DNA from 4 places in the Sphingomonas sp. GW822-FHT03G08 genome. Region 1 is predicted to be linked to each of the others. Evidence: predicted binding sites of a transcription regulator. Region 1 holds the regulator's gene; each other region holds the start of a gene.
What was found. Region 1 encodes LexA, which represses DNA repair genes until DNA is damaged. Its sites were predicted from a motif close to GTTCCNCNCTTGTTCT; they were not measured.

Region 1 (4,740 bases):
CTGCTGACCGGCGTGGCGGTGGAGCTCGCGCTGATGCCGATCGGGCTGTTTCATTTCCACCAGGCCGGGATTTACGGCGCGCTCGCCAATATCGTCGCGATCCCGCTCACCACCTTTGTGATCATGCCCCTGGAAGCGCTGGCGCTGCTGCTCGATGTGGTGGGGCTGGGCTGGCCGGCCTGGTGGCTTACCGATCAGGCGCTGCAGCTGCTGCTCTGGATAGCACGGACCACGGCTGCCGCGCCGGGCGCGGTCGCGGCGTTCCCCACCATGCCGGGCGGCGCCTTTGCGCTGATGGTCGCGGGCGGGCTGTGGCTGGCGCTTTGGCGGACGGACGTGCGCTGGGCGGGGGCGGTGCCGCTTGTCATGGGGTTGGGCTGGATGCTCGCCACGCCGGCGCCGGATCTGATCGTGACCGGCGACGGACGGCACCTCGCGATCCGCATGGCCGATGGCAGCATGGCGCTGCTGCGCGATCGGGCGGGTGACTATACCCGCGACATGCTCGCGGAAACCGGCGGCAGCGATGTCGAACCGGTTGCCTTGTCCGACCAGCCGGGGGCTGCTTGCAGCCTCGATTTGTGCCTGATCGAGCATCGTGCCGGGGGGCGGGTGTGGCGGGTTGCGGCGACGCGGAGCGGCTATGCCTTGCCCTGGGCCGAATTCACTACGCTATGTCGCAAGGTCGATGTGGTGATCAGCGACCGGCGCCTGCCGGCGGGCTGCGCGCCGCGCTGGCTAAAGCTCGATCGGCCGCAGCTGGACAGGACCGGCGGGCTGGCGATCGCCTTTGCCAGCGGTCGGGTGGCGATGGTGCGTGGCGGAGGGCGGCATCCCTGGCGCGACCCGCCGAAAGTGCAGCCGGTCTATGTGCCGGAGCAGGGACTTGCACCTGTCCGGACACGAAATCGCTGGCGCTGACAGGGGCTTCGGGCTCTCCTCGCAGCATGATCCGGAACCCGAAGAAAAGCGACACGATCGAAGTGCGGCTGCCCCATGCGGTGAAGCGCGCCTTCATGGAGCAATGCCGGGCCGAAGGGCGGACGGCGAGCGATGTGGTGCGCGGCTATGTCGATGCGCATCTCGCCGGCGACGCGCCTGCGCCAAGCCGGTTGCGCCGCTGGTGTCGCCCTTTGGCCGCCGTAGGGATGATCGGGGCGATCGGGCTGGCCATGCCTGTCGCGGTGACTGCCGCACCGGATTTCCGGCCGAGCTATGCCGCGTTCGATCGCAATCATGACGGAGTGCTCACCCCCGACGAATTCGGTCCGAAGCGCGCCGAGCCGCGAATCTGGTGCGGGGAGCATCGGGTGATGGCGCTGCCGCTGCGCCGGGCCTCGATGCCCGATATTCGGGGGTTGCGGCCCTTTGCCATTTCCGCGTCCGACTTCACCCTGGCCAAGGCCGATGCCAATCGGGACGGCAGGGTCAGCTTCGCCGAATTCGCGGCGCACCGGCTCAGGATGTTCCGCGCCGGCTTCGACCTGCTCGATGCCGATCATGACGGCACGCTTTCGCCCGCCGAATATGCCGCCGCGTGGAACCTGTTCCGATTCCTCGGCCGGCAGCCCGATGTGGCGCCGTTCCAGGAACTCGACCGCAATGGCGACGGCAAGGTCGCCTGGAACGAGTTCCTGGCCTGAGCCTCAGTACTTGCGCAGCAGGCCGGCCAGCCGGCCCTGCACGCGGACCTGATCGGGACGGTAGCGCTGGGCGTTATAGTCGCGATTGGCTGGATCGAGCCGGATCATCGCGCCTTCCTTGCGGAAATACTTCAAGGTCGCCTCGGCATCGTCGATCAGCGCCACGACGATCTCGCCGTCGCGTGCCGTCTCGGTACGGCGGATCAGCGCATAGTCGCCGTCGAGAATACCGGCCTCGACCATCGAATCGCCGGCCACCTCAAGCGCATAATGCTCGCCCGCGCCCAGCAAGGCCGCGGGAACCGGGAGCATCGACGAGCCTTCCAGCGCCTCGATCGGCGTACCCGCGGCGATGCGGCCGTGGAGCGGAATCTCGATCACATCGTTCGCGGGAGATGGCAGGGGCGCGGAGGGGGAGAGATTCGAAACGGCCACCGCGGGGGCGGCGGACCTGGCCGCAGCGGCCGGCTTCGCATCGCCGCGCTCGGGCATGCGGAGTACTTCGAGCGCGCGGGCGCGGTTCGGCAGGCGGCGAATGAACTCGCGCTCCTCCAGCGCAGAGATCAACCGATGCACCCCCGACTTCGACTTGAGATCGAGCGCTTCCTTCATTTCCTCGAACGAAGGCGAGACGCCGGTCTCGGCAAGCCGATCGGCAATGAAGCAGATGAGCTCGTGCTGCTTGCGCGTGAGCATCCGGTTTCTCCTGGCGTGGAACAGACTGCGAACGTTTATGCAATGTTCCGCGCGCTTGTCAAGCGATGTCGAGGATTTCCGCCGAGTCGCCCGTTTTCGCCTCCGGCGCCCCGGCCGGACGCACGATCAGGCACGTCGCCCGTGCCAGCGTGCGCAGCATCGAGCTGTCCTGGATCGTCGCGGCAAAGGCGCGGCCCCCCACCAGCTCGGCACGGAGATAGTCAGCGCGCGCGCCCGTGGCGGGCAGCGGTTCGCCGAGCGGCACCGACCGGCTGCGCGGCAAGGGATCGGCGGCCCCCGCCAGATGCGCGACCAGCGGCCGCACGAACAAAGTCGCGGTGGCGAACACCGACACGGGATTGCCGGGCAGGCCGAGCAGCATCGCCTCGCCGAGCCGCCCGGCCATCATCGGCTTGCCCGGGCGCAGCGCGATCTTCCAGAAATCGATCTCCGCTCCCGCCGCGAGCAGCGCCGGGCGAACCAGGTCATGATCGCCGACCGAGGCCCCGCCGGTGGTGACGAGCAGATCGCAGTCGAGCGCGCGGAACGCGGCCTCGAGCACGCCCAGGCGATCGGGCAGGATGCCGAGGTCGATCAGCTCGACCGGAAGATCGGCCAGCATCGCGGTGAGCAGCAGCCGGTTGGTCTCGGGGATCTGGTCGGGCCCGAGCGGCGCGCCTGGCGGAACCAGCTCGTCGCCGGTGGAGAGCAGCGCAACCCGGACCTTGCGGCGGACGGGCAGGGTCGCGTGGCCGGCCAGGGCGGCAAGCGCGAGGGCGGCGGAGGTGATCCGGGATCCGGCGCGGAGCAATACATCGCCCTCGCTGAAATCGAGCCCGCGCGCACGGACATTGCCGCCAAGGCGCAGCGGGCCTTCGCCGGCCAGTGCGAGATGATCGCCCTCCCGCGCGGCTTCCTCCTGGACGAGGATGGTATCGGCGCCGGGCGGCAGCGGGGCGCCGGTGAAGATGCGCACGGCCTGGCCCGGGGCGACCGCGCCGGCAAAGCCGCGCCCGGCAGCGCTCTCGCCGATCACCTGCCAGGGGCCGGGCAGATCGGCGAAGCGGATCGCATAGCCGTCCATCGCCGAGAGGGCAGAGGCGGGCTGGGTGCGGCGGGCAAGGACATCGCGGGCGGCCCAGCGTCCGGCGGCCAGGGCGATCGGCACCGCCTCCTCGGCGAGCGGGGCGGCGCGCGCGAACAGGCGCTGCTGGGCTTCGGCGACGGGGAGGAGAGCGGCGGGCATGGCGCCTGCCTAGGGCAAGCGGGCGGGGGTGCGCCAGTAGGTGGTGCGGGAGTTACGCGGTCATCATCCCGAGAAGTTGATTTCGTTGTGCTCCTGACATTGTCAGCCAAGTGGGGAGCGCTTCTTAGGTCGTAAAGATATGGAGAGGCGATATTCTAGCGATGGTGGGTTGTTGAAGTGGTTCAGGTGATAGGAGATATGCCGTGGCCGCATGACAAGAAACCGAAATGGTTCAATTTTGCCAAGGGTTTTACTTGAGGGATGGAATTGGAGCAGGCAGAGTTGATTGGAGTTTCATCGGTATCAATACCGATATTTTTCTCTGGTATGCGTGCATTTGGCTCTCTGGGGGCTTGGCCATGTTCGCACTACTTTCTAGCGCTCTGTTGGCCGTAGCGTCACAGCAGGTTCCGACGCATGAAGACACCGAGCTTGATTGTCGGCGATCTGTAGCGCCGATCAACGTGCAAGCGGTTCCGGCACGTATCACGCGATCTGGCATGCCGGGCAATAGCGGGCCGAGGCTCCAAGGTTTCGTCGATCTGCCCGGGGGACGACCATCGGTGCCTGGCATTGATGTTTCCAAGTATCAGGACGAGACCAACTTCAACGCTGCGCGCGTTTGTGGTGCGCGCTTCGCCTATGTGCGCTTGTCGGCTGGCACGCAGGAAGCAAATGAAAGCCAGCTGTTTCGCCTGCATTGGGCGGCAGCCCGCGATGCTGGGCTGTTGACCGGCCCCTATCACAACATGAGTTTCCTTCCGGCAAGGGCGAAATCTTGGGCATCCGCCACCGCGGATGCGAAGGATGGTCTCATGCGGGCGATTATGAACGACGCGGCTGCAATTGCGCAGATGCAGGCAGATATCTTCCTTGATCATCTTGATCAGGTGCTGCGCCTCCAAACCCTGCCGGATCGGTTGACTGAAACGGATGTGCCGGCATTCCTGCCGATCGCGCTGGATCTCAGCTATGATCCTCTGCCTGGCGCGACTGCGGAAGATCGACGCGCATATGGCGCTGTGATCGGACGCATGGCATGCGAATTCATTGCCAGGGTGCACGCACGGCCCAAAACAAAAACCAGTGCCGTTATCCTGTTCGTATCGGCTGATTTCTGGCGAGACTACGACCTCGCCCAGAACATATGTGGCC
Region 2 (4,740 bases), 1.4 Mb from region 1:
GATCTGCGGCAGCGATACGGCGAGCACGATGCCCTTCAGCCGGTGCTCGGGCGTCCAGGCCTGCACCATGTAGAGCAGCCCCACCGTGCTGCATGCCGCCGCCGCGATCCCGCTGATCGCGCGCACCGCGACGGCGCTGGCGAAGCTGTGGACCAGCAGGTGCGAGGCGGTGGTCAGCGCGAAGGCGATCAGGAAGATCTGGGTGAACAGCCTTATGCCGAATTGCTGGCGGAACTTGATGAGCACCATGTTGGCGCAGACATTGGTCATCACATAGGCGGTCGGCAGCCACTGGATCTCGGCCGAATAGAGCCCCAGCGATCCCTGCAGCGTGGTCAGGTTGGCGGTGACGATCGCATTGCCGAGCGATCCGGACAGCACCACCAGCACCGCGACCGAGAAATAGGCGATGCGCCGCGACAGCGGGTGCCAGGGGGTGGGCGGCGATCCGGGGATGGGCGAGCGTTCATGCGGCGCCGGTTGCCAGGCGTCCCGATCCTCCGCTTCTGCCCCGTTCGTTGCCATCCCGATATAATTCCGCATGCGGCGGAACGATCCGCAAGCGCACCTTGGTATAGTCGCATGGCTGCGGCGCAATCTGCAATTGCCGCGCGGTGTAGTACGCCGTCGCTCATTGGGGTGAGCGGGCATCCGGGCACCCGGTTCCCCGGCGAAAGCCGGGGCCCAGGGTTTCTTTGCCATGCTGCGTGTGACCCCGGGCTTCGGCTTTCGCCGGGAACAATCGGACAGCCACCATCTGCGGTGCTTCCGAGCGGTCAACCACAAGCCCTTGTGGTCGCCATGAGTCCTCCACGTTAAAAAAATTTACGTTCCGCGTTCGTTCCCTTGCCTTTCGGAAACCCTAGGAAAGTCCGCGCGTCGCGGCATTGCAGCAGTTGCGCAGCTGCTGTGAAGCGAGTCATTTTAGCGACGAAGCGTTGTGGATATTAACCATTTCGGCTCTTGTGCCCGGACTCGGTTTGGCACAATCTGTTGTGGTTGCACTGAGGGGCAAGCTCAAGCACTGGTGGACTCTCCGCCGCATACCCATATGCGGAAGGGGTCGACTCGTGCCTGGGACGAGGTGTGATGGACATGTTTTGTTCTTCGCGATCGACCGAGCCGGTGATAGTATCGGCGCCCCTTGAGTCGGGATTTGATGTCTCTCCAATGCGAGAGGCGCGTGAAGCTTTATCAGGGGTGTTGTCATGGAATTCAGGGACACGGAAAACAGCGTGAACGATACCGTCGCCGAAGCCCCCACCGCTGCCGTCAAGGCCGCCACGGATGCGGCAGCCAAGGCCGCTGCCGAGAAGGCCGCGCCCAAGCTGCGCAAGAAGACCGATTCCAAGACCGTCGCGCCGCGTGCGTATGATGTCGAGGTCGATCATTCGCGTGACGCGCTGCTCACCGAGTTCGGCAAGGAAACGCTGCGCGACCGCTATCTGCTGCCTGGCGAGAATTTCCAGGACCTGTTCGTGCGCGTCGCCTCGGCCTATGCCGACAATCAGGCGCACGCCCAGCGCATCTACGACTATATCTCGAAGCTGTGGTTCATGCCCGCCACTCCCGTTCTGTCGAACGGCGGCACCGGCCGCGGCCTGCCGATCTCCTGCTTCCTCAATTCGGTGCCGGACAGCCTGAACGGCATCGTCGACACCTGGAACGAGAATGTCTGGCTGGCCTCGCGCGGCGGCGGCATCGGCACCTATTGGGGTTCGGTGCGTGGCATCGGCGAGCCGGTCGGCCTCAACGGCAAGACCTCGGGCATCATCCCGTTCGTCCGCGTGATGGATTCGCTGACGCTGGCGATCTCGCAGGGCTCGCTGCGCCGCGGTTCGGCCGCCTGCTATCTCGACATCTCGCACCCGGAGATCGAGGAGTTCCTCGAGATCCGCAAGCCGTCGGGCGACTTCAACCGCAAGGCGCTGAACCTGCACCACGGCGTGCTGATCCCCGACGCGTTCATGGAAGCGGTGCGCAACGGCGAGGAGTGGGTGCTGCGTTCGCCCAAGGACCAGTCCGAGCGCGGCAAGGTCGATGCGCGCGCGCTGTTCCAGAAGCTGGTCGAAACCCGTCTCGCCACCGGCGAGCCGTACATCGTGTTCAGCGATCACGTGAACTCGAACATGCCCAAGCATCACCGCGATCTGGGCCTCAAGGTCTCGACCTCGAACCTCTGTTCGGAAATCACGCTGCCGACGGGCAAGGACCATCTGGGCAATGAGCGCACCGCTGTGTGCTGCCTCTCGTCGCTCAACATGGAAACCTGGGATCAGTGGAAGGACGACAAGAACCTGATCGAGGACGTGATGCGCTTCCTCGACAACGTCCTGCAGGATTATATCGACCGCGCCGAGCCCGGCATGGAGAAGGCCGCCTATTCGGCCAGCCGCGAGCGTAGCGTCGGCCTCGGCGTGATGGGCTTCCACTCCTTCCTCCAGGCACGCGGCATCCCGTTCGAAGGCGCGATGGCCAAGAGCTGGAACCTGCGGATGTTCAAGCACATCAAGGCGCAGGTCGATCAGGCCTCGATGGCGCTCGCCGTCGAGCGCGGCCCGTGCCCGGACGCGGCCGACATGGGCGTGATGGAGCGTTTCTCGTGCAAGATGGCGATCGCGCCGACCGCGTCGATCTCGATCATCTGCGGCGGCACCTCGGCCTGCATCGAGCCGATCCCGGCCAACATCTACACGCACAAGACGCTGTCGGGCTCCTTCTCGGTCAAGAACCCGTATCTGGAGAAGCTGCTCTCGGAGAAGAGCAAGAACTCGGATGCGGTGTGGAACTCGATCCTCGAGCAGGGCGGCTCGGTCCAGCACCTCGACTTCCTCACGCCGGAAGAGAAGGACGTCTACAAGACGAGCTTCGAGATCGATCAGCGCTGGCTGCTCGAACTCGCCGGCGACCGCACGCCCTATATCGATCAGGCGCAGTCGCTGAACCTGTTCATCCCGGCCGATGTCGAGAAGTGGGACCTGCTGATGCTCCACTTCCGCGCCTGGGAGCTCGGCATCAAGTCGCTCTATTATCTGCGTTCCAAGTCGGTGCAGCGCGCCGGCTTCGCGGGCGGCGTGGAAGCCGACAACACGATCGACAAGCCGCAGTTCAACCTGGGCGAGTCGACCGATTACGACGAATGCCTGGCGTGCCAGTGAGGCAATAATCCCTCTCCCTCTGGGAGAGGGAGGGAGCCGCGAAGCGGCGGAAGGGTGAGGGCGAGTGCGCCTCTATCAGGATCAACCGTCAGGCACGGTGCCGCGGCTTCGAGAGTTGCGGCGGGGTGCCACGGAAGCTGAGAAGAGGTTGCTTCGCGCGCTGCGCACTGCCTTTCACGACAGGAAGTGGCGGTTTCAGGCCCCGGTCGGGCCATATCGCGTCGATTTCCTCTGCTTCGCCGAGCGTCTGGTGATCGAGGTGGATGGCGGCCAGCATGCGGAGGCCGTCGAATATGATGCGCGCCGCACGCGCTTTATCGAGTCCGAGGGTTATCGCGTGCTGCGGTTCTGGAACAACGATGTGCTGGAAAACGCCGACGGCGTGATCGCCCAAATTTCCCTCTCCCTTTGGGAGAGGGAAGGGGCCCGCTCGGCGAAGCCGAGTGGGAAGGGTGAGGGTCGCCAATCGCAAGCTGCATCGCGCTCACCCTCACCCCGCGCCGCTTCGCGGCTTGCCCCTCTCCCAAAGGGAGAGGGGTTTTGAGCTCAGGCTTCTTCCTCGAAGATCTCGACCGCCACATCGGCGTTCGCGCTCAGGCGGACCTGATCGCCTTCCACGCCGGCGACCAGGCCGAGCGAGATGTAGTGGTGGTGCCCGGCATGCGAGCCCTCGGCGCCCTCGATCTCGGCGCCGCTATCCTTCTTGGTGAGCTTGATGCGCTCGCCTTCGACATGGTCGACGGTACCGACATGGACGCCGTCGGCGCCGATCACTTCCATATGCTCCTTGATTGCACTCACGTCGGTCATCGCCATTCTCCTTGGGGGACGGTTTCGCACGCTCAACGCGCGCGGCGGGGAAACGATGCAGCCGCGCGTGCAGCCTGTCACTCACCCGTTCGGGGGATTGCATGAAGCCGTTCCGCACTCTGTCCGTCGCCGCCTTCCTGCTGCTCGCCGCCTGCGCGAAGCAGATACCCACGGCCGTCCAGCCCGAGGCGCCGGGCTTCCTGCTCGGCCTCTGGCACGGCTTCATCTTCCCGGTGGCGTGGTTCCTCTCGCTGATCGTGCCCGACGTCGCGGTCTATGCCGTGCCCAACAATGGCGGCTGGTACGACTTCGGCTATTTCCTCGGCATCTGCGTGTTCGGCGTCGGCGCCAATCGCGGCACCCGGGTGACCAGGGTCGTCTACCGCGACCGCACCGTCCGCCGCGGCGACACCACGGTGATCGACCACGAATGACCCGCAGCCTCGCCTTGATGGCCGGCATCGCCGGAGCCGCGGGCGCCGCCGGCCTCGCCACGCTGGTGAGGCCCGCCACGGCGCGCGCCGCGCTCGGCCTGCCCGAGGCGGAGGCCACCACCTACGCCCTGCGCATCGCCGGCATGATGCTGCTCGCGCTCGGCCTGTTCCTCGGCGGTTTCGCCGCCGTCTTCACCCTGGCGGGAGGCGCGGCATGACCGCCCCGCTCGCGCCCGCCCTTCCTTCCTTTCCCAAGTTCATCCCGGAGTAACTCCCATGCCGCTTCTCGAAGCCCGCAAGACCTACAAGCCCTTCGAATATCCCTGGGCGTTCGATTT
Region 3 (4,740 bases), 1.1 Mb from region 1:
GCCGTGCCCATGCGCGCTATGGCGGCGCAGCGCCTTCTTTTCAGGGAATAATATGGTCCAATCGCCGCTCGAGGATCCTGTCGCAAACCGGTTCGAGATACTGGTCCAGTCGGTGATCGACTATGCGATCTACATGCTCGATCGCGAAGGCCGGATCGTCACCTGGAACGCGGGTGCCGAGCGGCTCAAGGGCTATGCCGCGGAGGAGATCGTCGGCGAGCATTATTCGCGTTTCTTTACGCCGGAGGATCGCGCGGCCGGGCTTCCCGCCAAAGCGCTTGCCAAGGCGGCCGACGAGGGGCGGTCGGAGGTCGAGGGCTGGCGAGTGCGCAAGGACGGCAGCCGGTTCTGGGCGCATGCGGTGCTCGACCCGATCCGCGCCGAGGATGGGACGCTGGTCGGGTTCGCCAAGATCACGCGCGATATCACCGAGCGGCGCCAGCTCGAACAGGCGCGCCTGGCCAGCGAACTGCAATTCCGCATGCTCGTGCAGGGCGTACACGACTATGCCATCTACATGCTCGATCCGAGCGGACGCATCACGAGTTGGAACGCCGGCGCCCGCGCAATCAAGGGCTATGAGGAGCAGGAGGTGCTGGGCGAGCATTTCTCGCTCTTCCACACCGAAGAGGATCGCGCGCGGGGCACGCCGGCCATGGCGCTCGAGACGGCACTGCGCGAAGGCAAGTTCGAGGCCGAGGCTCGCCGCGTCCGCAAGGATGGATCGCTGTTCTGGGCCCATGTCGTCATCGATCCGATCTACGACGAGGTCGGCACCCATATCGGCTTCGCGAAGATCACGCGCGACGTGACCGAGCGCAAGCTCGCGCAGGACGAGCTGCGCGACACCCAGGCCGCGCTCCTCCAGTCGCAGAAGCTCCAGGCACTCGGCGAGCTGGCCGGAGGCATCGCGCACGACTTCAACAATCTGATGACCGTGATCCGCGGCTCGACCGATTTCCTTCTGCAGCAGCCGGACCTGCCCGCCGAAAAGCGTAACCGCTATCTCCACGTCATGCTGGAGACCGCCGAGCGCGCCGCCAGCCTGACTTCGCAGCTTTTGGCCTTTGCGCGGCGCCAGCCGCTCGAGCCCGAGGTTCTTGATCTGAGCGTTCGTCTCGATGCGGTGGCCGAGATGCTCCAGCGTACGCTGGGCGGCAATGTCGCGCTCGAGCTCGACCTGGCGCCGGCGCTCTGGCCGGTCGAGATCGATCCGACGGGGCTGGAGACTGCGTTGCTCAATGCGGTGTTGAATGCGCGCGATGCGATGCCGAACGGAGGCCAGATCCGTCTCGTGACGAGCAACCTTTCGCGGCCCGAGGGCGACATGGTGTGCCTTGCGATCAGCGATACCGGGGAGGGCATCGCGCCCGAGAAGCTGGAGCGCGTTTTCGAGCCCTTCTTCACGACCAAACCGGCCGGAAAGGGCACCGGGCTCGGCCTGTCCCAGATCCATGGGTTCGCCGTGCAATCCGGGGGTTCCGCAACCATCGAATCGGAGCTCGGCCACGGCACGACGGTCCGCATTCTGCTGCCCCGGACCGACAAGCCGGCGCAAAAGGGGGCAGAGCTCGATCCCCAAGTCTCGATTTCCGCCGGCCTCAATGTGCTGCTGGTCGAGGATAGCGACCATGTCCGCTATTTCGCGCGACAGCTGCTCGAGGATCTCGGTTGCGAGGTGGTCGAGGCTGCGAGCGGCGAGGAAGCGCTCGAGCGCCTGAGAGACAACTCGGTCGACCTGATATTCTCCGACATCGTCATGCCGGGCATGAACGGCTTGGAATTTGCCAAGCGCGTGCGCGAGCAGAACGATCGGGTCGCGGTGCTGCTGGCGAGCGGCTATAGCAGCAAGCAGTTCATTCCCGCGGACCAGCGGGAATTTCCCATTCTTCGCAAGCCATACAAGCTCCAGACGCTTGCGGTGGCGATCCGCACGTTGCTGGCGCAGGGCGACTAGGCGGCGGTCGGCCCCGGACACGAGCGTCGGTCCGGGGCAATGAGGCCTGAGGATCGATTCGACCCGGCCGGCAAGAACATATAAGGAACACCGTTCCTCTTGCCGACTCGTCCCATGTCCAGCCCCTCTTATGTCGAACTCCAGGTAACCACGCATTTCAGCTTCCTGCGCGGCGCCTCCTCGCCCGAGGAATTGTTTGCTGCGGCGGCGCTGCTCGGTCTTCCCGCGCTCGGTATCGCCGATCGCAACTCGGTCGCGGGAATCGTGCGCGCCTGGGACGCCCAGAAGGCGACCGGCGTGCGCTCCATTGCCGGCTGCAGGCTCGATCTGGCCGATGGCACAGCCCTGCTCGTCTATCCGACCGACCGGACCGCCTGGAGCCGGCTCACACGCCTGCTTTCGATCGGCAAGAGCCGGGCCGGCAAGGGCGCCTGTCATCTCGACTGGGGCGATATCGAGACCTGGAACCAGGGACTTATCGGCGTGTTGGTTCCGGACCGGGCCAATGCCGATACTCTGGCGGCATTGGACCGGACCAGCCGTATCTTCGCCGACCGATCCTATCTGGCGCTTGCGCTGCGCCGCGGCCCGCGCGACGCGGTGCGACTGCGCGACCTGTGCGAAATGGCGGCGAAGGCGCGGGTCGCCACCGTGGCGACGGGCGATGTGCTCTATCACGCGCCGGAGCGGCGTTTGCTGCAGGACGTGGTCACCTGCATCCGGAAGAAATGTACGGTCGATGCGCTGGGCGACCGCCGCGAAAGGATCGCCGACCGGCACCTGAAGACCGGCGCGGAGATGGAGCGGCTGTACCGCCGCTATCTCGGCGATACGCGTCCGGTCGTACGAAGCCTCGAGATTGCGGAGCGCTGCAGCTTCGACCTCGAGCACCTCCGCTATCAATATCCCGACGAGATCAAGGGGGCGGGGCGCACCCCCCAGCAGGAGCTGGAGCGGCTGACCTGGGAGAAGGCCCCCGGGCGCTATCCGGACGGCGTGACGCCGAAGATCCGCGCGCAGCTCGAGCATGAGCTGCGCCTCATAGGCCAGCTCGACTACGCGCCCTATTTCCTGACCGTCCATTCCATCGTCGCCTTCGCGCGCTCGCGGGACATCCTCTGCCAGGGCCGGGGCTCGGCCGCCAACTCGGCGGTATGCTATTGCCTCGGCATCACGTCGATCGATCCGGTCCGCTCCGAACTTCTGTTCGAGCGCTTCGTCAGCGCCGAGCGCAGGGAGCCGCCGGATATCGACGTGGACTTCGAACATGAGCGGCGCGAGGAAGTGATCCAGTGGATCTACGAGACTTATGGCCGTGACCGCAGCGCGCTCACCGCGGTCGTCAGCCGCTACCGCGCGCGCGGGGCGGTACGCGAGGTCGGCAAGGCGCTGGGGCTCAGCGAGGACATGACTGCCGGGCTGGCGAGCCAGGTCTGGGGCTGGAGCCGCGAGGGTGTCACTTCCGTCCAAGCCGAGGAACTCAATCTCGACATGGCAGATCCCCGGCTCGCGCTCACGCTCGAGCTGGCGCGGCAGCTGATCAACACGCCGCGGCACCTCTCCCAGCACCCCGGCGGCTTCGTGCTGACCCGGGACCGGCTCGACGACCTGGTGCCGATCGAGCCCGCCGCAATGGAGGACCGCCAGGTCATCGAATGGGACAAGGACGACATCGACGCTTTGGGCTTCATGAAGGTCGACGTGCTGGCGCTCGGCATGCTGAGCTGCATGCGGCGCGCCTTCGAATTCCTCGAGGCCGACAAGGGCGTCGCGCTCGACCTCGCGACCATCCCGGCGGAGGATCCGGCTACCTATGCGATGATCCGCAAGGCCGACACGCTCGGCGTCTTCCAGATCGAGAGCCGCGCGCAGATGGCGATGCTGCCGCGCATCAAGCCGCGCACCTTCTACGACCTGGTGATCGAGGTCGCGATCGTGCGCCCGGGCCCGATCCAGGGCGACATGGTCCACCCCTATCTCCGGCGTCGCGAGGGCAAGGAGGCGGTCACCTATCCGAAGGAGGAACTGCGCCGCGTGCTCGAGAAGACGCTCGGCGTACCGCTTTTCCAGGAGCAGGCGATGCGCGTTGCGATCGAATGCGCCGGCTTCTCGGCGAGCGAGGCGGACCTGCTCCGCCGCGCCATGGCGACGTTCAAGCTGACCGGTGGCGTCAGCCATTTTCGCGACAAGCTGATCGACGGCATGGTCGCGCGCGGATACGCCCATGACTTCGCCGAGAAGACCTTCAAGCAGATCGAGGGTTTCGGTAGCTATGGCTTTCCCGAGAGCCATGCGGCGAGCTTCGCGCTCATCGCCTATGCCTCGAGCTGGATGAAATGCCATCATCCCGACGCCTTCTGCGCAGCGTTGCTCAATGCCCAGCCGATGGGTTTCTACGCGCCCGCACAGATCGTCCGGGACGCCCGCGAGCACGGCGTCGAGGTGCGCCCGATAGACGTCAACGCCAGCCGCTGGGACTGTACACTGGAGCCGACCGACGGGCGCTACATGGCGGTGCGCCTGGGCCTGCGCATGGTTCGCGACCTCGCCAATGCCGATGCGGCTGCAATCGTCGCCGCGCGGGGCGAAGGGCGATATGCCAGCGTAGAGGAAATCCAGCGGCGCGCCGGAATCGGCGCCGGCGCGCTCAACCGTATCGGAGAGGCCGATGGGTTCGGCTCGCTGGACCAGACGCGCCGGAGCGGGCTTTGGCAGGTCCGGGGCCTGGCGGACGCGCCGCTGCCGTTGTTCGCGGCCGCCGACCGGCGTGACCAGGCCTGGCG
Region 4 (4,740 bases), 1.1 Mb from region 1:
CTCGCGGACGCTGCCAGCTGGAGCTGACTGCCGCCACGTAGCCCGGCGCTATAGTCGATTGCGACGTCGACGCCGCGGGCATGTTCGCGCGCGGTGTTGCGCAGGCTCGCATCGACGACCGCCGCGACCCGCGCCGGATCATAAGCCTGCCCGCTCTGGTTCTCGAGCCCGAGCGGGGCCTCGGCGATCAGGCCCTGCAACTGGCTGGCGCTGGGTGCGAAGAAGACGAAATTGGCCGCGGCCGGATTGGTGAACGCAGTCGTATAGTCGCTCACGGCGTTGGCGATGCGGCCTCGATAGTCGATGTCGAATCCGCTCGCCTCGATACGCAGGCCATCGAGCGGCTTGAACTCGATCGACAGCGTCGAACTGGTCGCGCGTTCTGCACGTAGGTCCGCGTTACCGCCGGCCACGAGCAGCACCGTCGAGCCCGCCGGGAGCGGCGGGGTCGGCTGCGTCGAGAACTGGTTGGCGCGCAGGAGGATGGCCTGGCGGGCCTGATTGACCTGGTTCAGGGTCGGGATTTTGAAGGACTTGCCCCAGCTGTACTTGAGCGTGATGCCCGGATGGGGGGCGTAGATCAGGCCCAGCTTCGGCGTCGCGACCTCGTCGATGCCGGCATAGCGTTCGTAGCGGACTGCGGCGCTGAGGCGCAGGGCGTCGAGCCAGGGCATGCGATTGGCGGCGCCGACAAGGGGCAGTGAAAGCTCGCCATAGCCGAACAGGCTCTCGCGCCGCTCGCTGGCGTCACGGGCTATTGTTGTGACCCCGCCGCTCGTCGATCGCACATCGAAGTCGAGCTGGAACCGCCGATACCCGCCGCCCAGTGCGAGGCGCGCCTCGCCGCCGGGAAGATGGGCGAGCGGGCCCTCGGCACTCGCCTCGAAATTGGTGAGGTGGTTGTCATAGGCGGAGCGGCCCAGGCTCAGCCCGTTGATGTAGCGCTTCGCGTTGCTGACGGTCGAGCTCTCGCCGTCGGTCATCGCGAGGGTCGCTTCCCACCCGCCGCCGGGCTTGAAGTGCAGTGACGGCGTGACCGAATAGGAGCGCACGACGGGCAGGCTGAGCTGGCCATAGGTGGTCACCGGGGCCGTCACGGAATAGGCGACCGCCTTGCGCGACCGGCGGTCGGCGAGTTCGGCGTCGAGTTCGAACGAGACCCAGCTCGCGAGATCCTGATGGCCGGTCAGTACGCCGCTGACCTGCCGATAGCCGCTGCCGAGCATCTGAGACCGGGCAAGGCCGCGCGTATAGTCCCGCTGGTCCGCATAGATCGGCGTCGCCTTGCTATAGTCGATCGCGGCCATGAAGCCGCCGCCTGCCCAACGCGCGCCGCCGACCCCCGAATATTGCTGCTGAACATTGCCGCCCTCGGCCGAGCCGCCGATGCGCGCGCTCGCCTGAAGGCCGTCATAGTCGCGGCGCAGGATCAGGTTGGCGACGCCGCCGACCGCGTCCGAGCCGTATAGCGCCGAGGCGCCGTCGATGATGACCTCGATGCGCTCGAGTGCCGCCAGCGGAATGGTCGAGATATCGACGCCCTGGTTGACGGCGTCGTAAGGAAGGCGGTGACCGTTGATGAGCGTCAACGTCGCGTCCGAGCCCAGCCCGCGAAGATTGAGCGTCGTCGAGTTATTGATGTTGTTGTATCCGCCCTGGTCACCGCCCCCCGCGACCCCGGGGTTTTGCCCTCCGGTAAAATTCTGCGGGATGATCCGCGAAACGCTCGCCATGTCCGGCAGGCCCTGTTCCTCAAGGCCGCGGCGCGTCATCACGATTACCGGCGAGGGGCCGGTGGCGCCGCGGATGCGCGTGCCCGTCACCATGATCGCCGGGTCGGTGCCGTCCTCCGCAGCAGCTCTGGCGCGCACCCTGATGACGAGCGCCCCAGCCTGCTGGTCGACGACGAGGTCAGTGCCCGCGATCGCCCGGCGAACCGCCTCCTCAATAGTGAACCTGCCCCGGATCGCCGGTGCCTGGCGGCCGCGGATATCGGCGTCGGCGAACAGGATCTCGCGGCCGCCCTGGCGGGCGAGCGCACGCAGCGTTGCGCCAAGGTCCTGCTGCGCCAGGTCGAAGGCGATCGATGCCTCCTGCGCGCTTGCCGGCAGGATCGCCATGCGGGCCGGGATCGCCGTCGCGCCGAGCAGCGCGGCGCAGAATGCTTTTCTCAAGACTCTCATTTCCACCCTCCCAATCGCCGAGCTTCGTGCGGCGTTGGGGGATTGACGGGCGGGCCGGCGGAATACGGGGTCGGACCACAAAATATTTTTCTTGGCTGACGGCCCCGTAACGACCCGAGGATTCGTCTCTGCGCGACCGGCCTGGCCCGCGTTCCCGGCAAGCCGGTCGGGACCTCGGCGTCGGACCCCGTTCTTGACGGCCCGGCATTCTTCCGAACAAAAAGGGAACGAATCAACCTCTTATCGAGTCTTGGACCTTCATGCGGCAGCCAGCTGTCATTGCCGATCTGCGTTCACGCATCGCCGCCATCGAAGGCGTAGGGCAGCGGCACGCAGCGGTGCCGTTCGGGATCGCGTCGCTCGACGGGCGGCTTCCGGGCGGCGGCCTGGCGACCGGCGCGCTCCATGAGGTCGCCGGCAGTGATGCGCTGTGCGACGACGCCGCCGCCACCGTCTTCCTTGCCGGCATCCTCGCCCGGATCGAGGGTCCGGTCTTCTGGTGCCTCAGATGGCGCGACCTGTTCGCGCCCGCGCTCGACCTGGCAGGCCTGCATCCGGACCGCGTCGTCCATGTCGAGGCGGGTAGCGACACGAACGTCCTGCTGGCGATGGAGGAGTGCCTGCGCCATCCCGGGCTCGCCGGGGTGGTGGGAGAGGTCGCCAAGCTCACGACGACGGCATCGAAGCGGCTGCAGCTTGCCGCCGAGAGCTCGGGCACCACGGCCTTCGTGTTCCGCCGGGCCTCCCCGGTCGATGCCGTCGCGGAAGGCACCGCGGCGGTCACGCGCTGGCGCGTGCTCGCCGCGCCCAGCGAGCCGCTCGGCATCCCCAGCCTCGGCCGCGCCCGCTGGGACCTGCGCCTCGAGCGGGTGCGCGGCGGCGAGCCCAAGTCCTGGATCGTGGAGGCCTGCGATGCGCAGGGTCGTCTCGCTCTACCTGCCAAGCTGGTCGACCGACCGGCTGCGGCGGACGAGCGGCGTCTCGCGAGCTGAGTCTCGCGACGCCGCGCCGGCCGGCGACCGGCCGCTCGTCACCGCGCTCCCCGATCATGGCCGCAAGATCGTAGCCGCGATCGATCCCGCTGCGCGCAGCTTAGGCATAGCGCCCGGCATGACCGTCACCAGGGCGCGCAGCCTGGCGCCCGGGCTGATGGTGGTCGATGCCGATCCGGAAGGCGATCTCGCCGCGCTCCGGCGCCTCGCCTTGTGGTGCTCGCGCTATTCCCCCGTCGTCGCCCCCGATCCGCCCCGGGGCATCTGGATCGACGTCACCGGCTGCGCGCCGCTGTTCGGTAGCGAGCGCGCGCTGCTCAAGGACCTGCACCGCCGCATCGCCGGCGCCGGCTTCGCGGTACAGGTCGCGGTGGCCGATACGCCGGGCTGCGCCCATGCGGTCGCCCGGCACGTGCTTGCCGGCCGGCCGGTCGCGATCCCCCCTGACGACCAGCGCAAGGCGATGGCGCTGCTGCCCCTCGCGGCGCTGCGGCTCGAGGCGCCGCTGGTCGAAGGGCTGCGCAAGCTCGGCTTCGAGCGGATCGAGCAGATCCTCGCGACGCCGCGCGGCCCGCTCGCCCGCCGGTTCGGCCGGGTGCTGCACCAGCGGCTCGACCAGGCGCTCGGCCACGCGCCCGAGCCGATCGAGCCGATCTTCGCGCCGCGGGTGCCGCGCGCCCGGCGCGCCCTGCTCGAGCCGATCGCGACGCCGGAGGCGTTCGGCCGGGTGATCGGCGACCTCGTCGGCGACATAACCGCGCAGCTCGTCCGGCTCGGCAAGGGCGCGCGCCGGCTCGACTGCCATTTCCAGCGCGTCGACGGCCAGGCGCAGGCGATCCGCGTCGGTACCGCCACGCCGACGCGCGACGCTGCCCATCTCGCCCGGCTGCTCCAGGCGCGTATCGACCAGATCGAGCCGGGGCTCGGCATTGAGGCGATGACCCTGGTAGCGCAGCTCGTCGAGCCGCTGGCCGCCGCCCAGGCCGATCTTGCCCGCGCCGGCCGTCGCGAGGCGGACGTGGCGGGCCTGATCGACACGCTCGCCAACCGCTTCGGCGAAGCGAGCCTTCGCCGCGCCGCGCCCTTGCCGGGCGGCATGCCCGAGCGGTCGGTGGCGACCTTGCCCGCGCTCGCCCCTGCCGCAGGCGCGCGCTGGGCCTACGACCTGCCGCGCCCCGGCCGGCTGATCGATCCACCCCAGCCGATCCAGGTCACGGCGATGCTGCCCGATCATCCGCCGGCGATGTTCGTCTGGCGACGCACGCGCTACCGGGTGGTCCAGGCCGACGGGCCCGAGCGCCTGCACGGCGAATGGTGGCGCGAGGGCGGCACGGAAGCACGGGCGCCTTATTCGGTGCGTGATTATTTCCAGGTCGAGGTCGAGGGCGGCGGGCGCTACTGGCTGTTTCGCCTCGGCGACGGCGAGCGCGGCGCCACCGGCCCGATGACCTGGTTCATCCACGGTGCCTTTGCCTGATCGCGCCGCGGACGGGGCAGGCGCCGGAACGACAACGGCCCGCCCCGGCAAGCGCAGGCGCGCCGCCTGCGTCCTCGCGACGGGCCCG

Region 2: AC1RJ5_RS11060 (ribonucleoside-diphosphate reductase subunit alpha) is a predicted target of LexA. The motif match lies at 955-970, and genes of this name have one in related genera.
Region 3: AC1RJ5_RS09300 (error-prone DNA polymerase) is a predicted target of LexA. The motif match lies at 2,031-2,046, and genes of this name have one in related genera.
Region 4: AC1RJ5_RS09510 (ImuA family protein) is a predicted target of LexA. The motif match lies at 2,397-2,412, and genes of this name have one in related genera.

What each region holds. Positions count from the first base shown of each region.
Region 1 is NZ_JBXAMZ010000001.1:952,185-956,924, reverse strand. Features, by position in the region: gene AC1RJ5_RS04150 (ComEC/Rec2 family competence protein) at 1-921, shown strand, start outside; gene AC1RJ5_RS04145 (EF-hand domain-containing protein) at 948-1,643, shown strand; gene lexA (transcriptional repressor LexA) at 1,647-2,339, opposite strand; gene AC1RJ5_RS04135 (molybdopterin molybdotransferase MoeA) at 2,398-3,585, opposite strand; gene AC1RJ5_RS04130 (glycoside hydrolase family 25 protein) at 3,945-4,740, shown strand, end outside.
Region 2 is NZ_JBXAMZ010000001.1:2,398,168-2,402,907, reverse strand. Features, by position in the region: gene AC1RJ5_RS11065 (MFS transporter) at 1-525, opposite strand, end outside; gene AC1RJ5_RS11060 (ribonucleoside-diphosphate reductase subunit alpha) at 1,209-3,158, shown strand; gene AC1RJ5_RS11055 (endonuclease domain-containing protein) at 3,223-3,702, shown strand; gene AC1RJ5_RS11050 (DUF2171 domain-containing protein) at 3,705-3,968, opposite strand; gene AC1RJ5_RS11045 (hypothetical protein) at 4,070-4,402, shown strand; gene AC1RJ5_RS11040 (hypothetical protein) at 4,399-4,620, shown strand; gene AC1RJ5_RS11035 (ribonucleotide-diphosphate reductase subunit beta) at 4,679-4,740, shown strand, end outside.
Region 3 is NZ_JBXAMZ010000001.1:2,030,621-2,035,360, reverse strand. Features, by position in the region: gene AC1RJ5_RS09305 (hybrid sensor histidine kinase/response regulator) at 53-1,957, shown strand; gene AC1RJ5_RS09300 (error-prone DNA polymerase) at 2,072-4,740, shown strand, end outside.
Region 4 is NZ_JBXAMZ010000001.1:2,066,503-2,071,242, reverse strand. Features, by position in the region: gene AC1RJ5_RS09515 (TonB-dependent receptor domain-containing protein) at 1-2,183, opposite strand, end outside; gene AC1RJ5_RS09510 (ImuA family protein) at 2,444-3,175, shown strand; gene AC1RJ5_RS09505 (Y-family DNA polymerase) at 3,096-4,652, shown strand.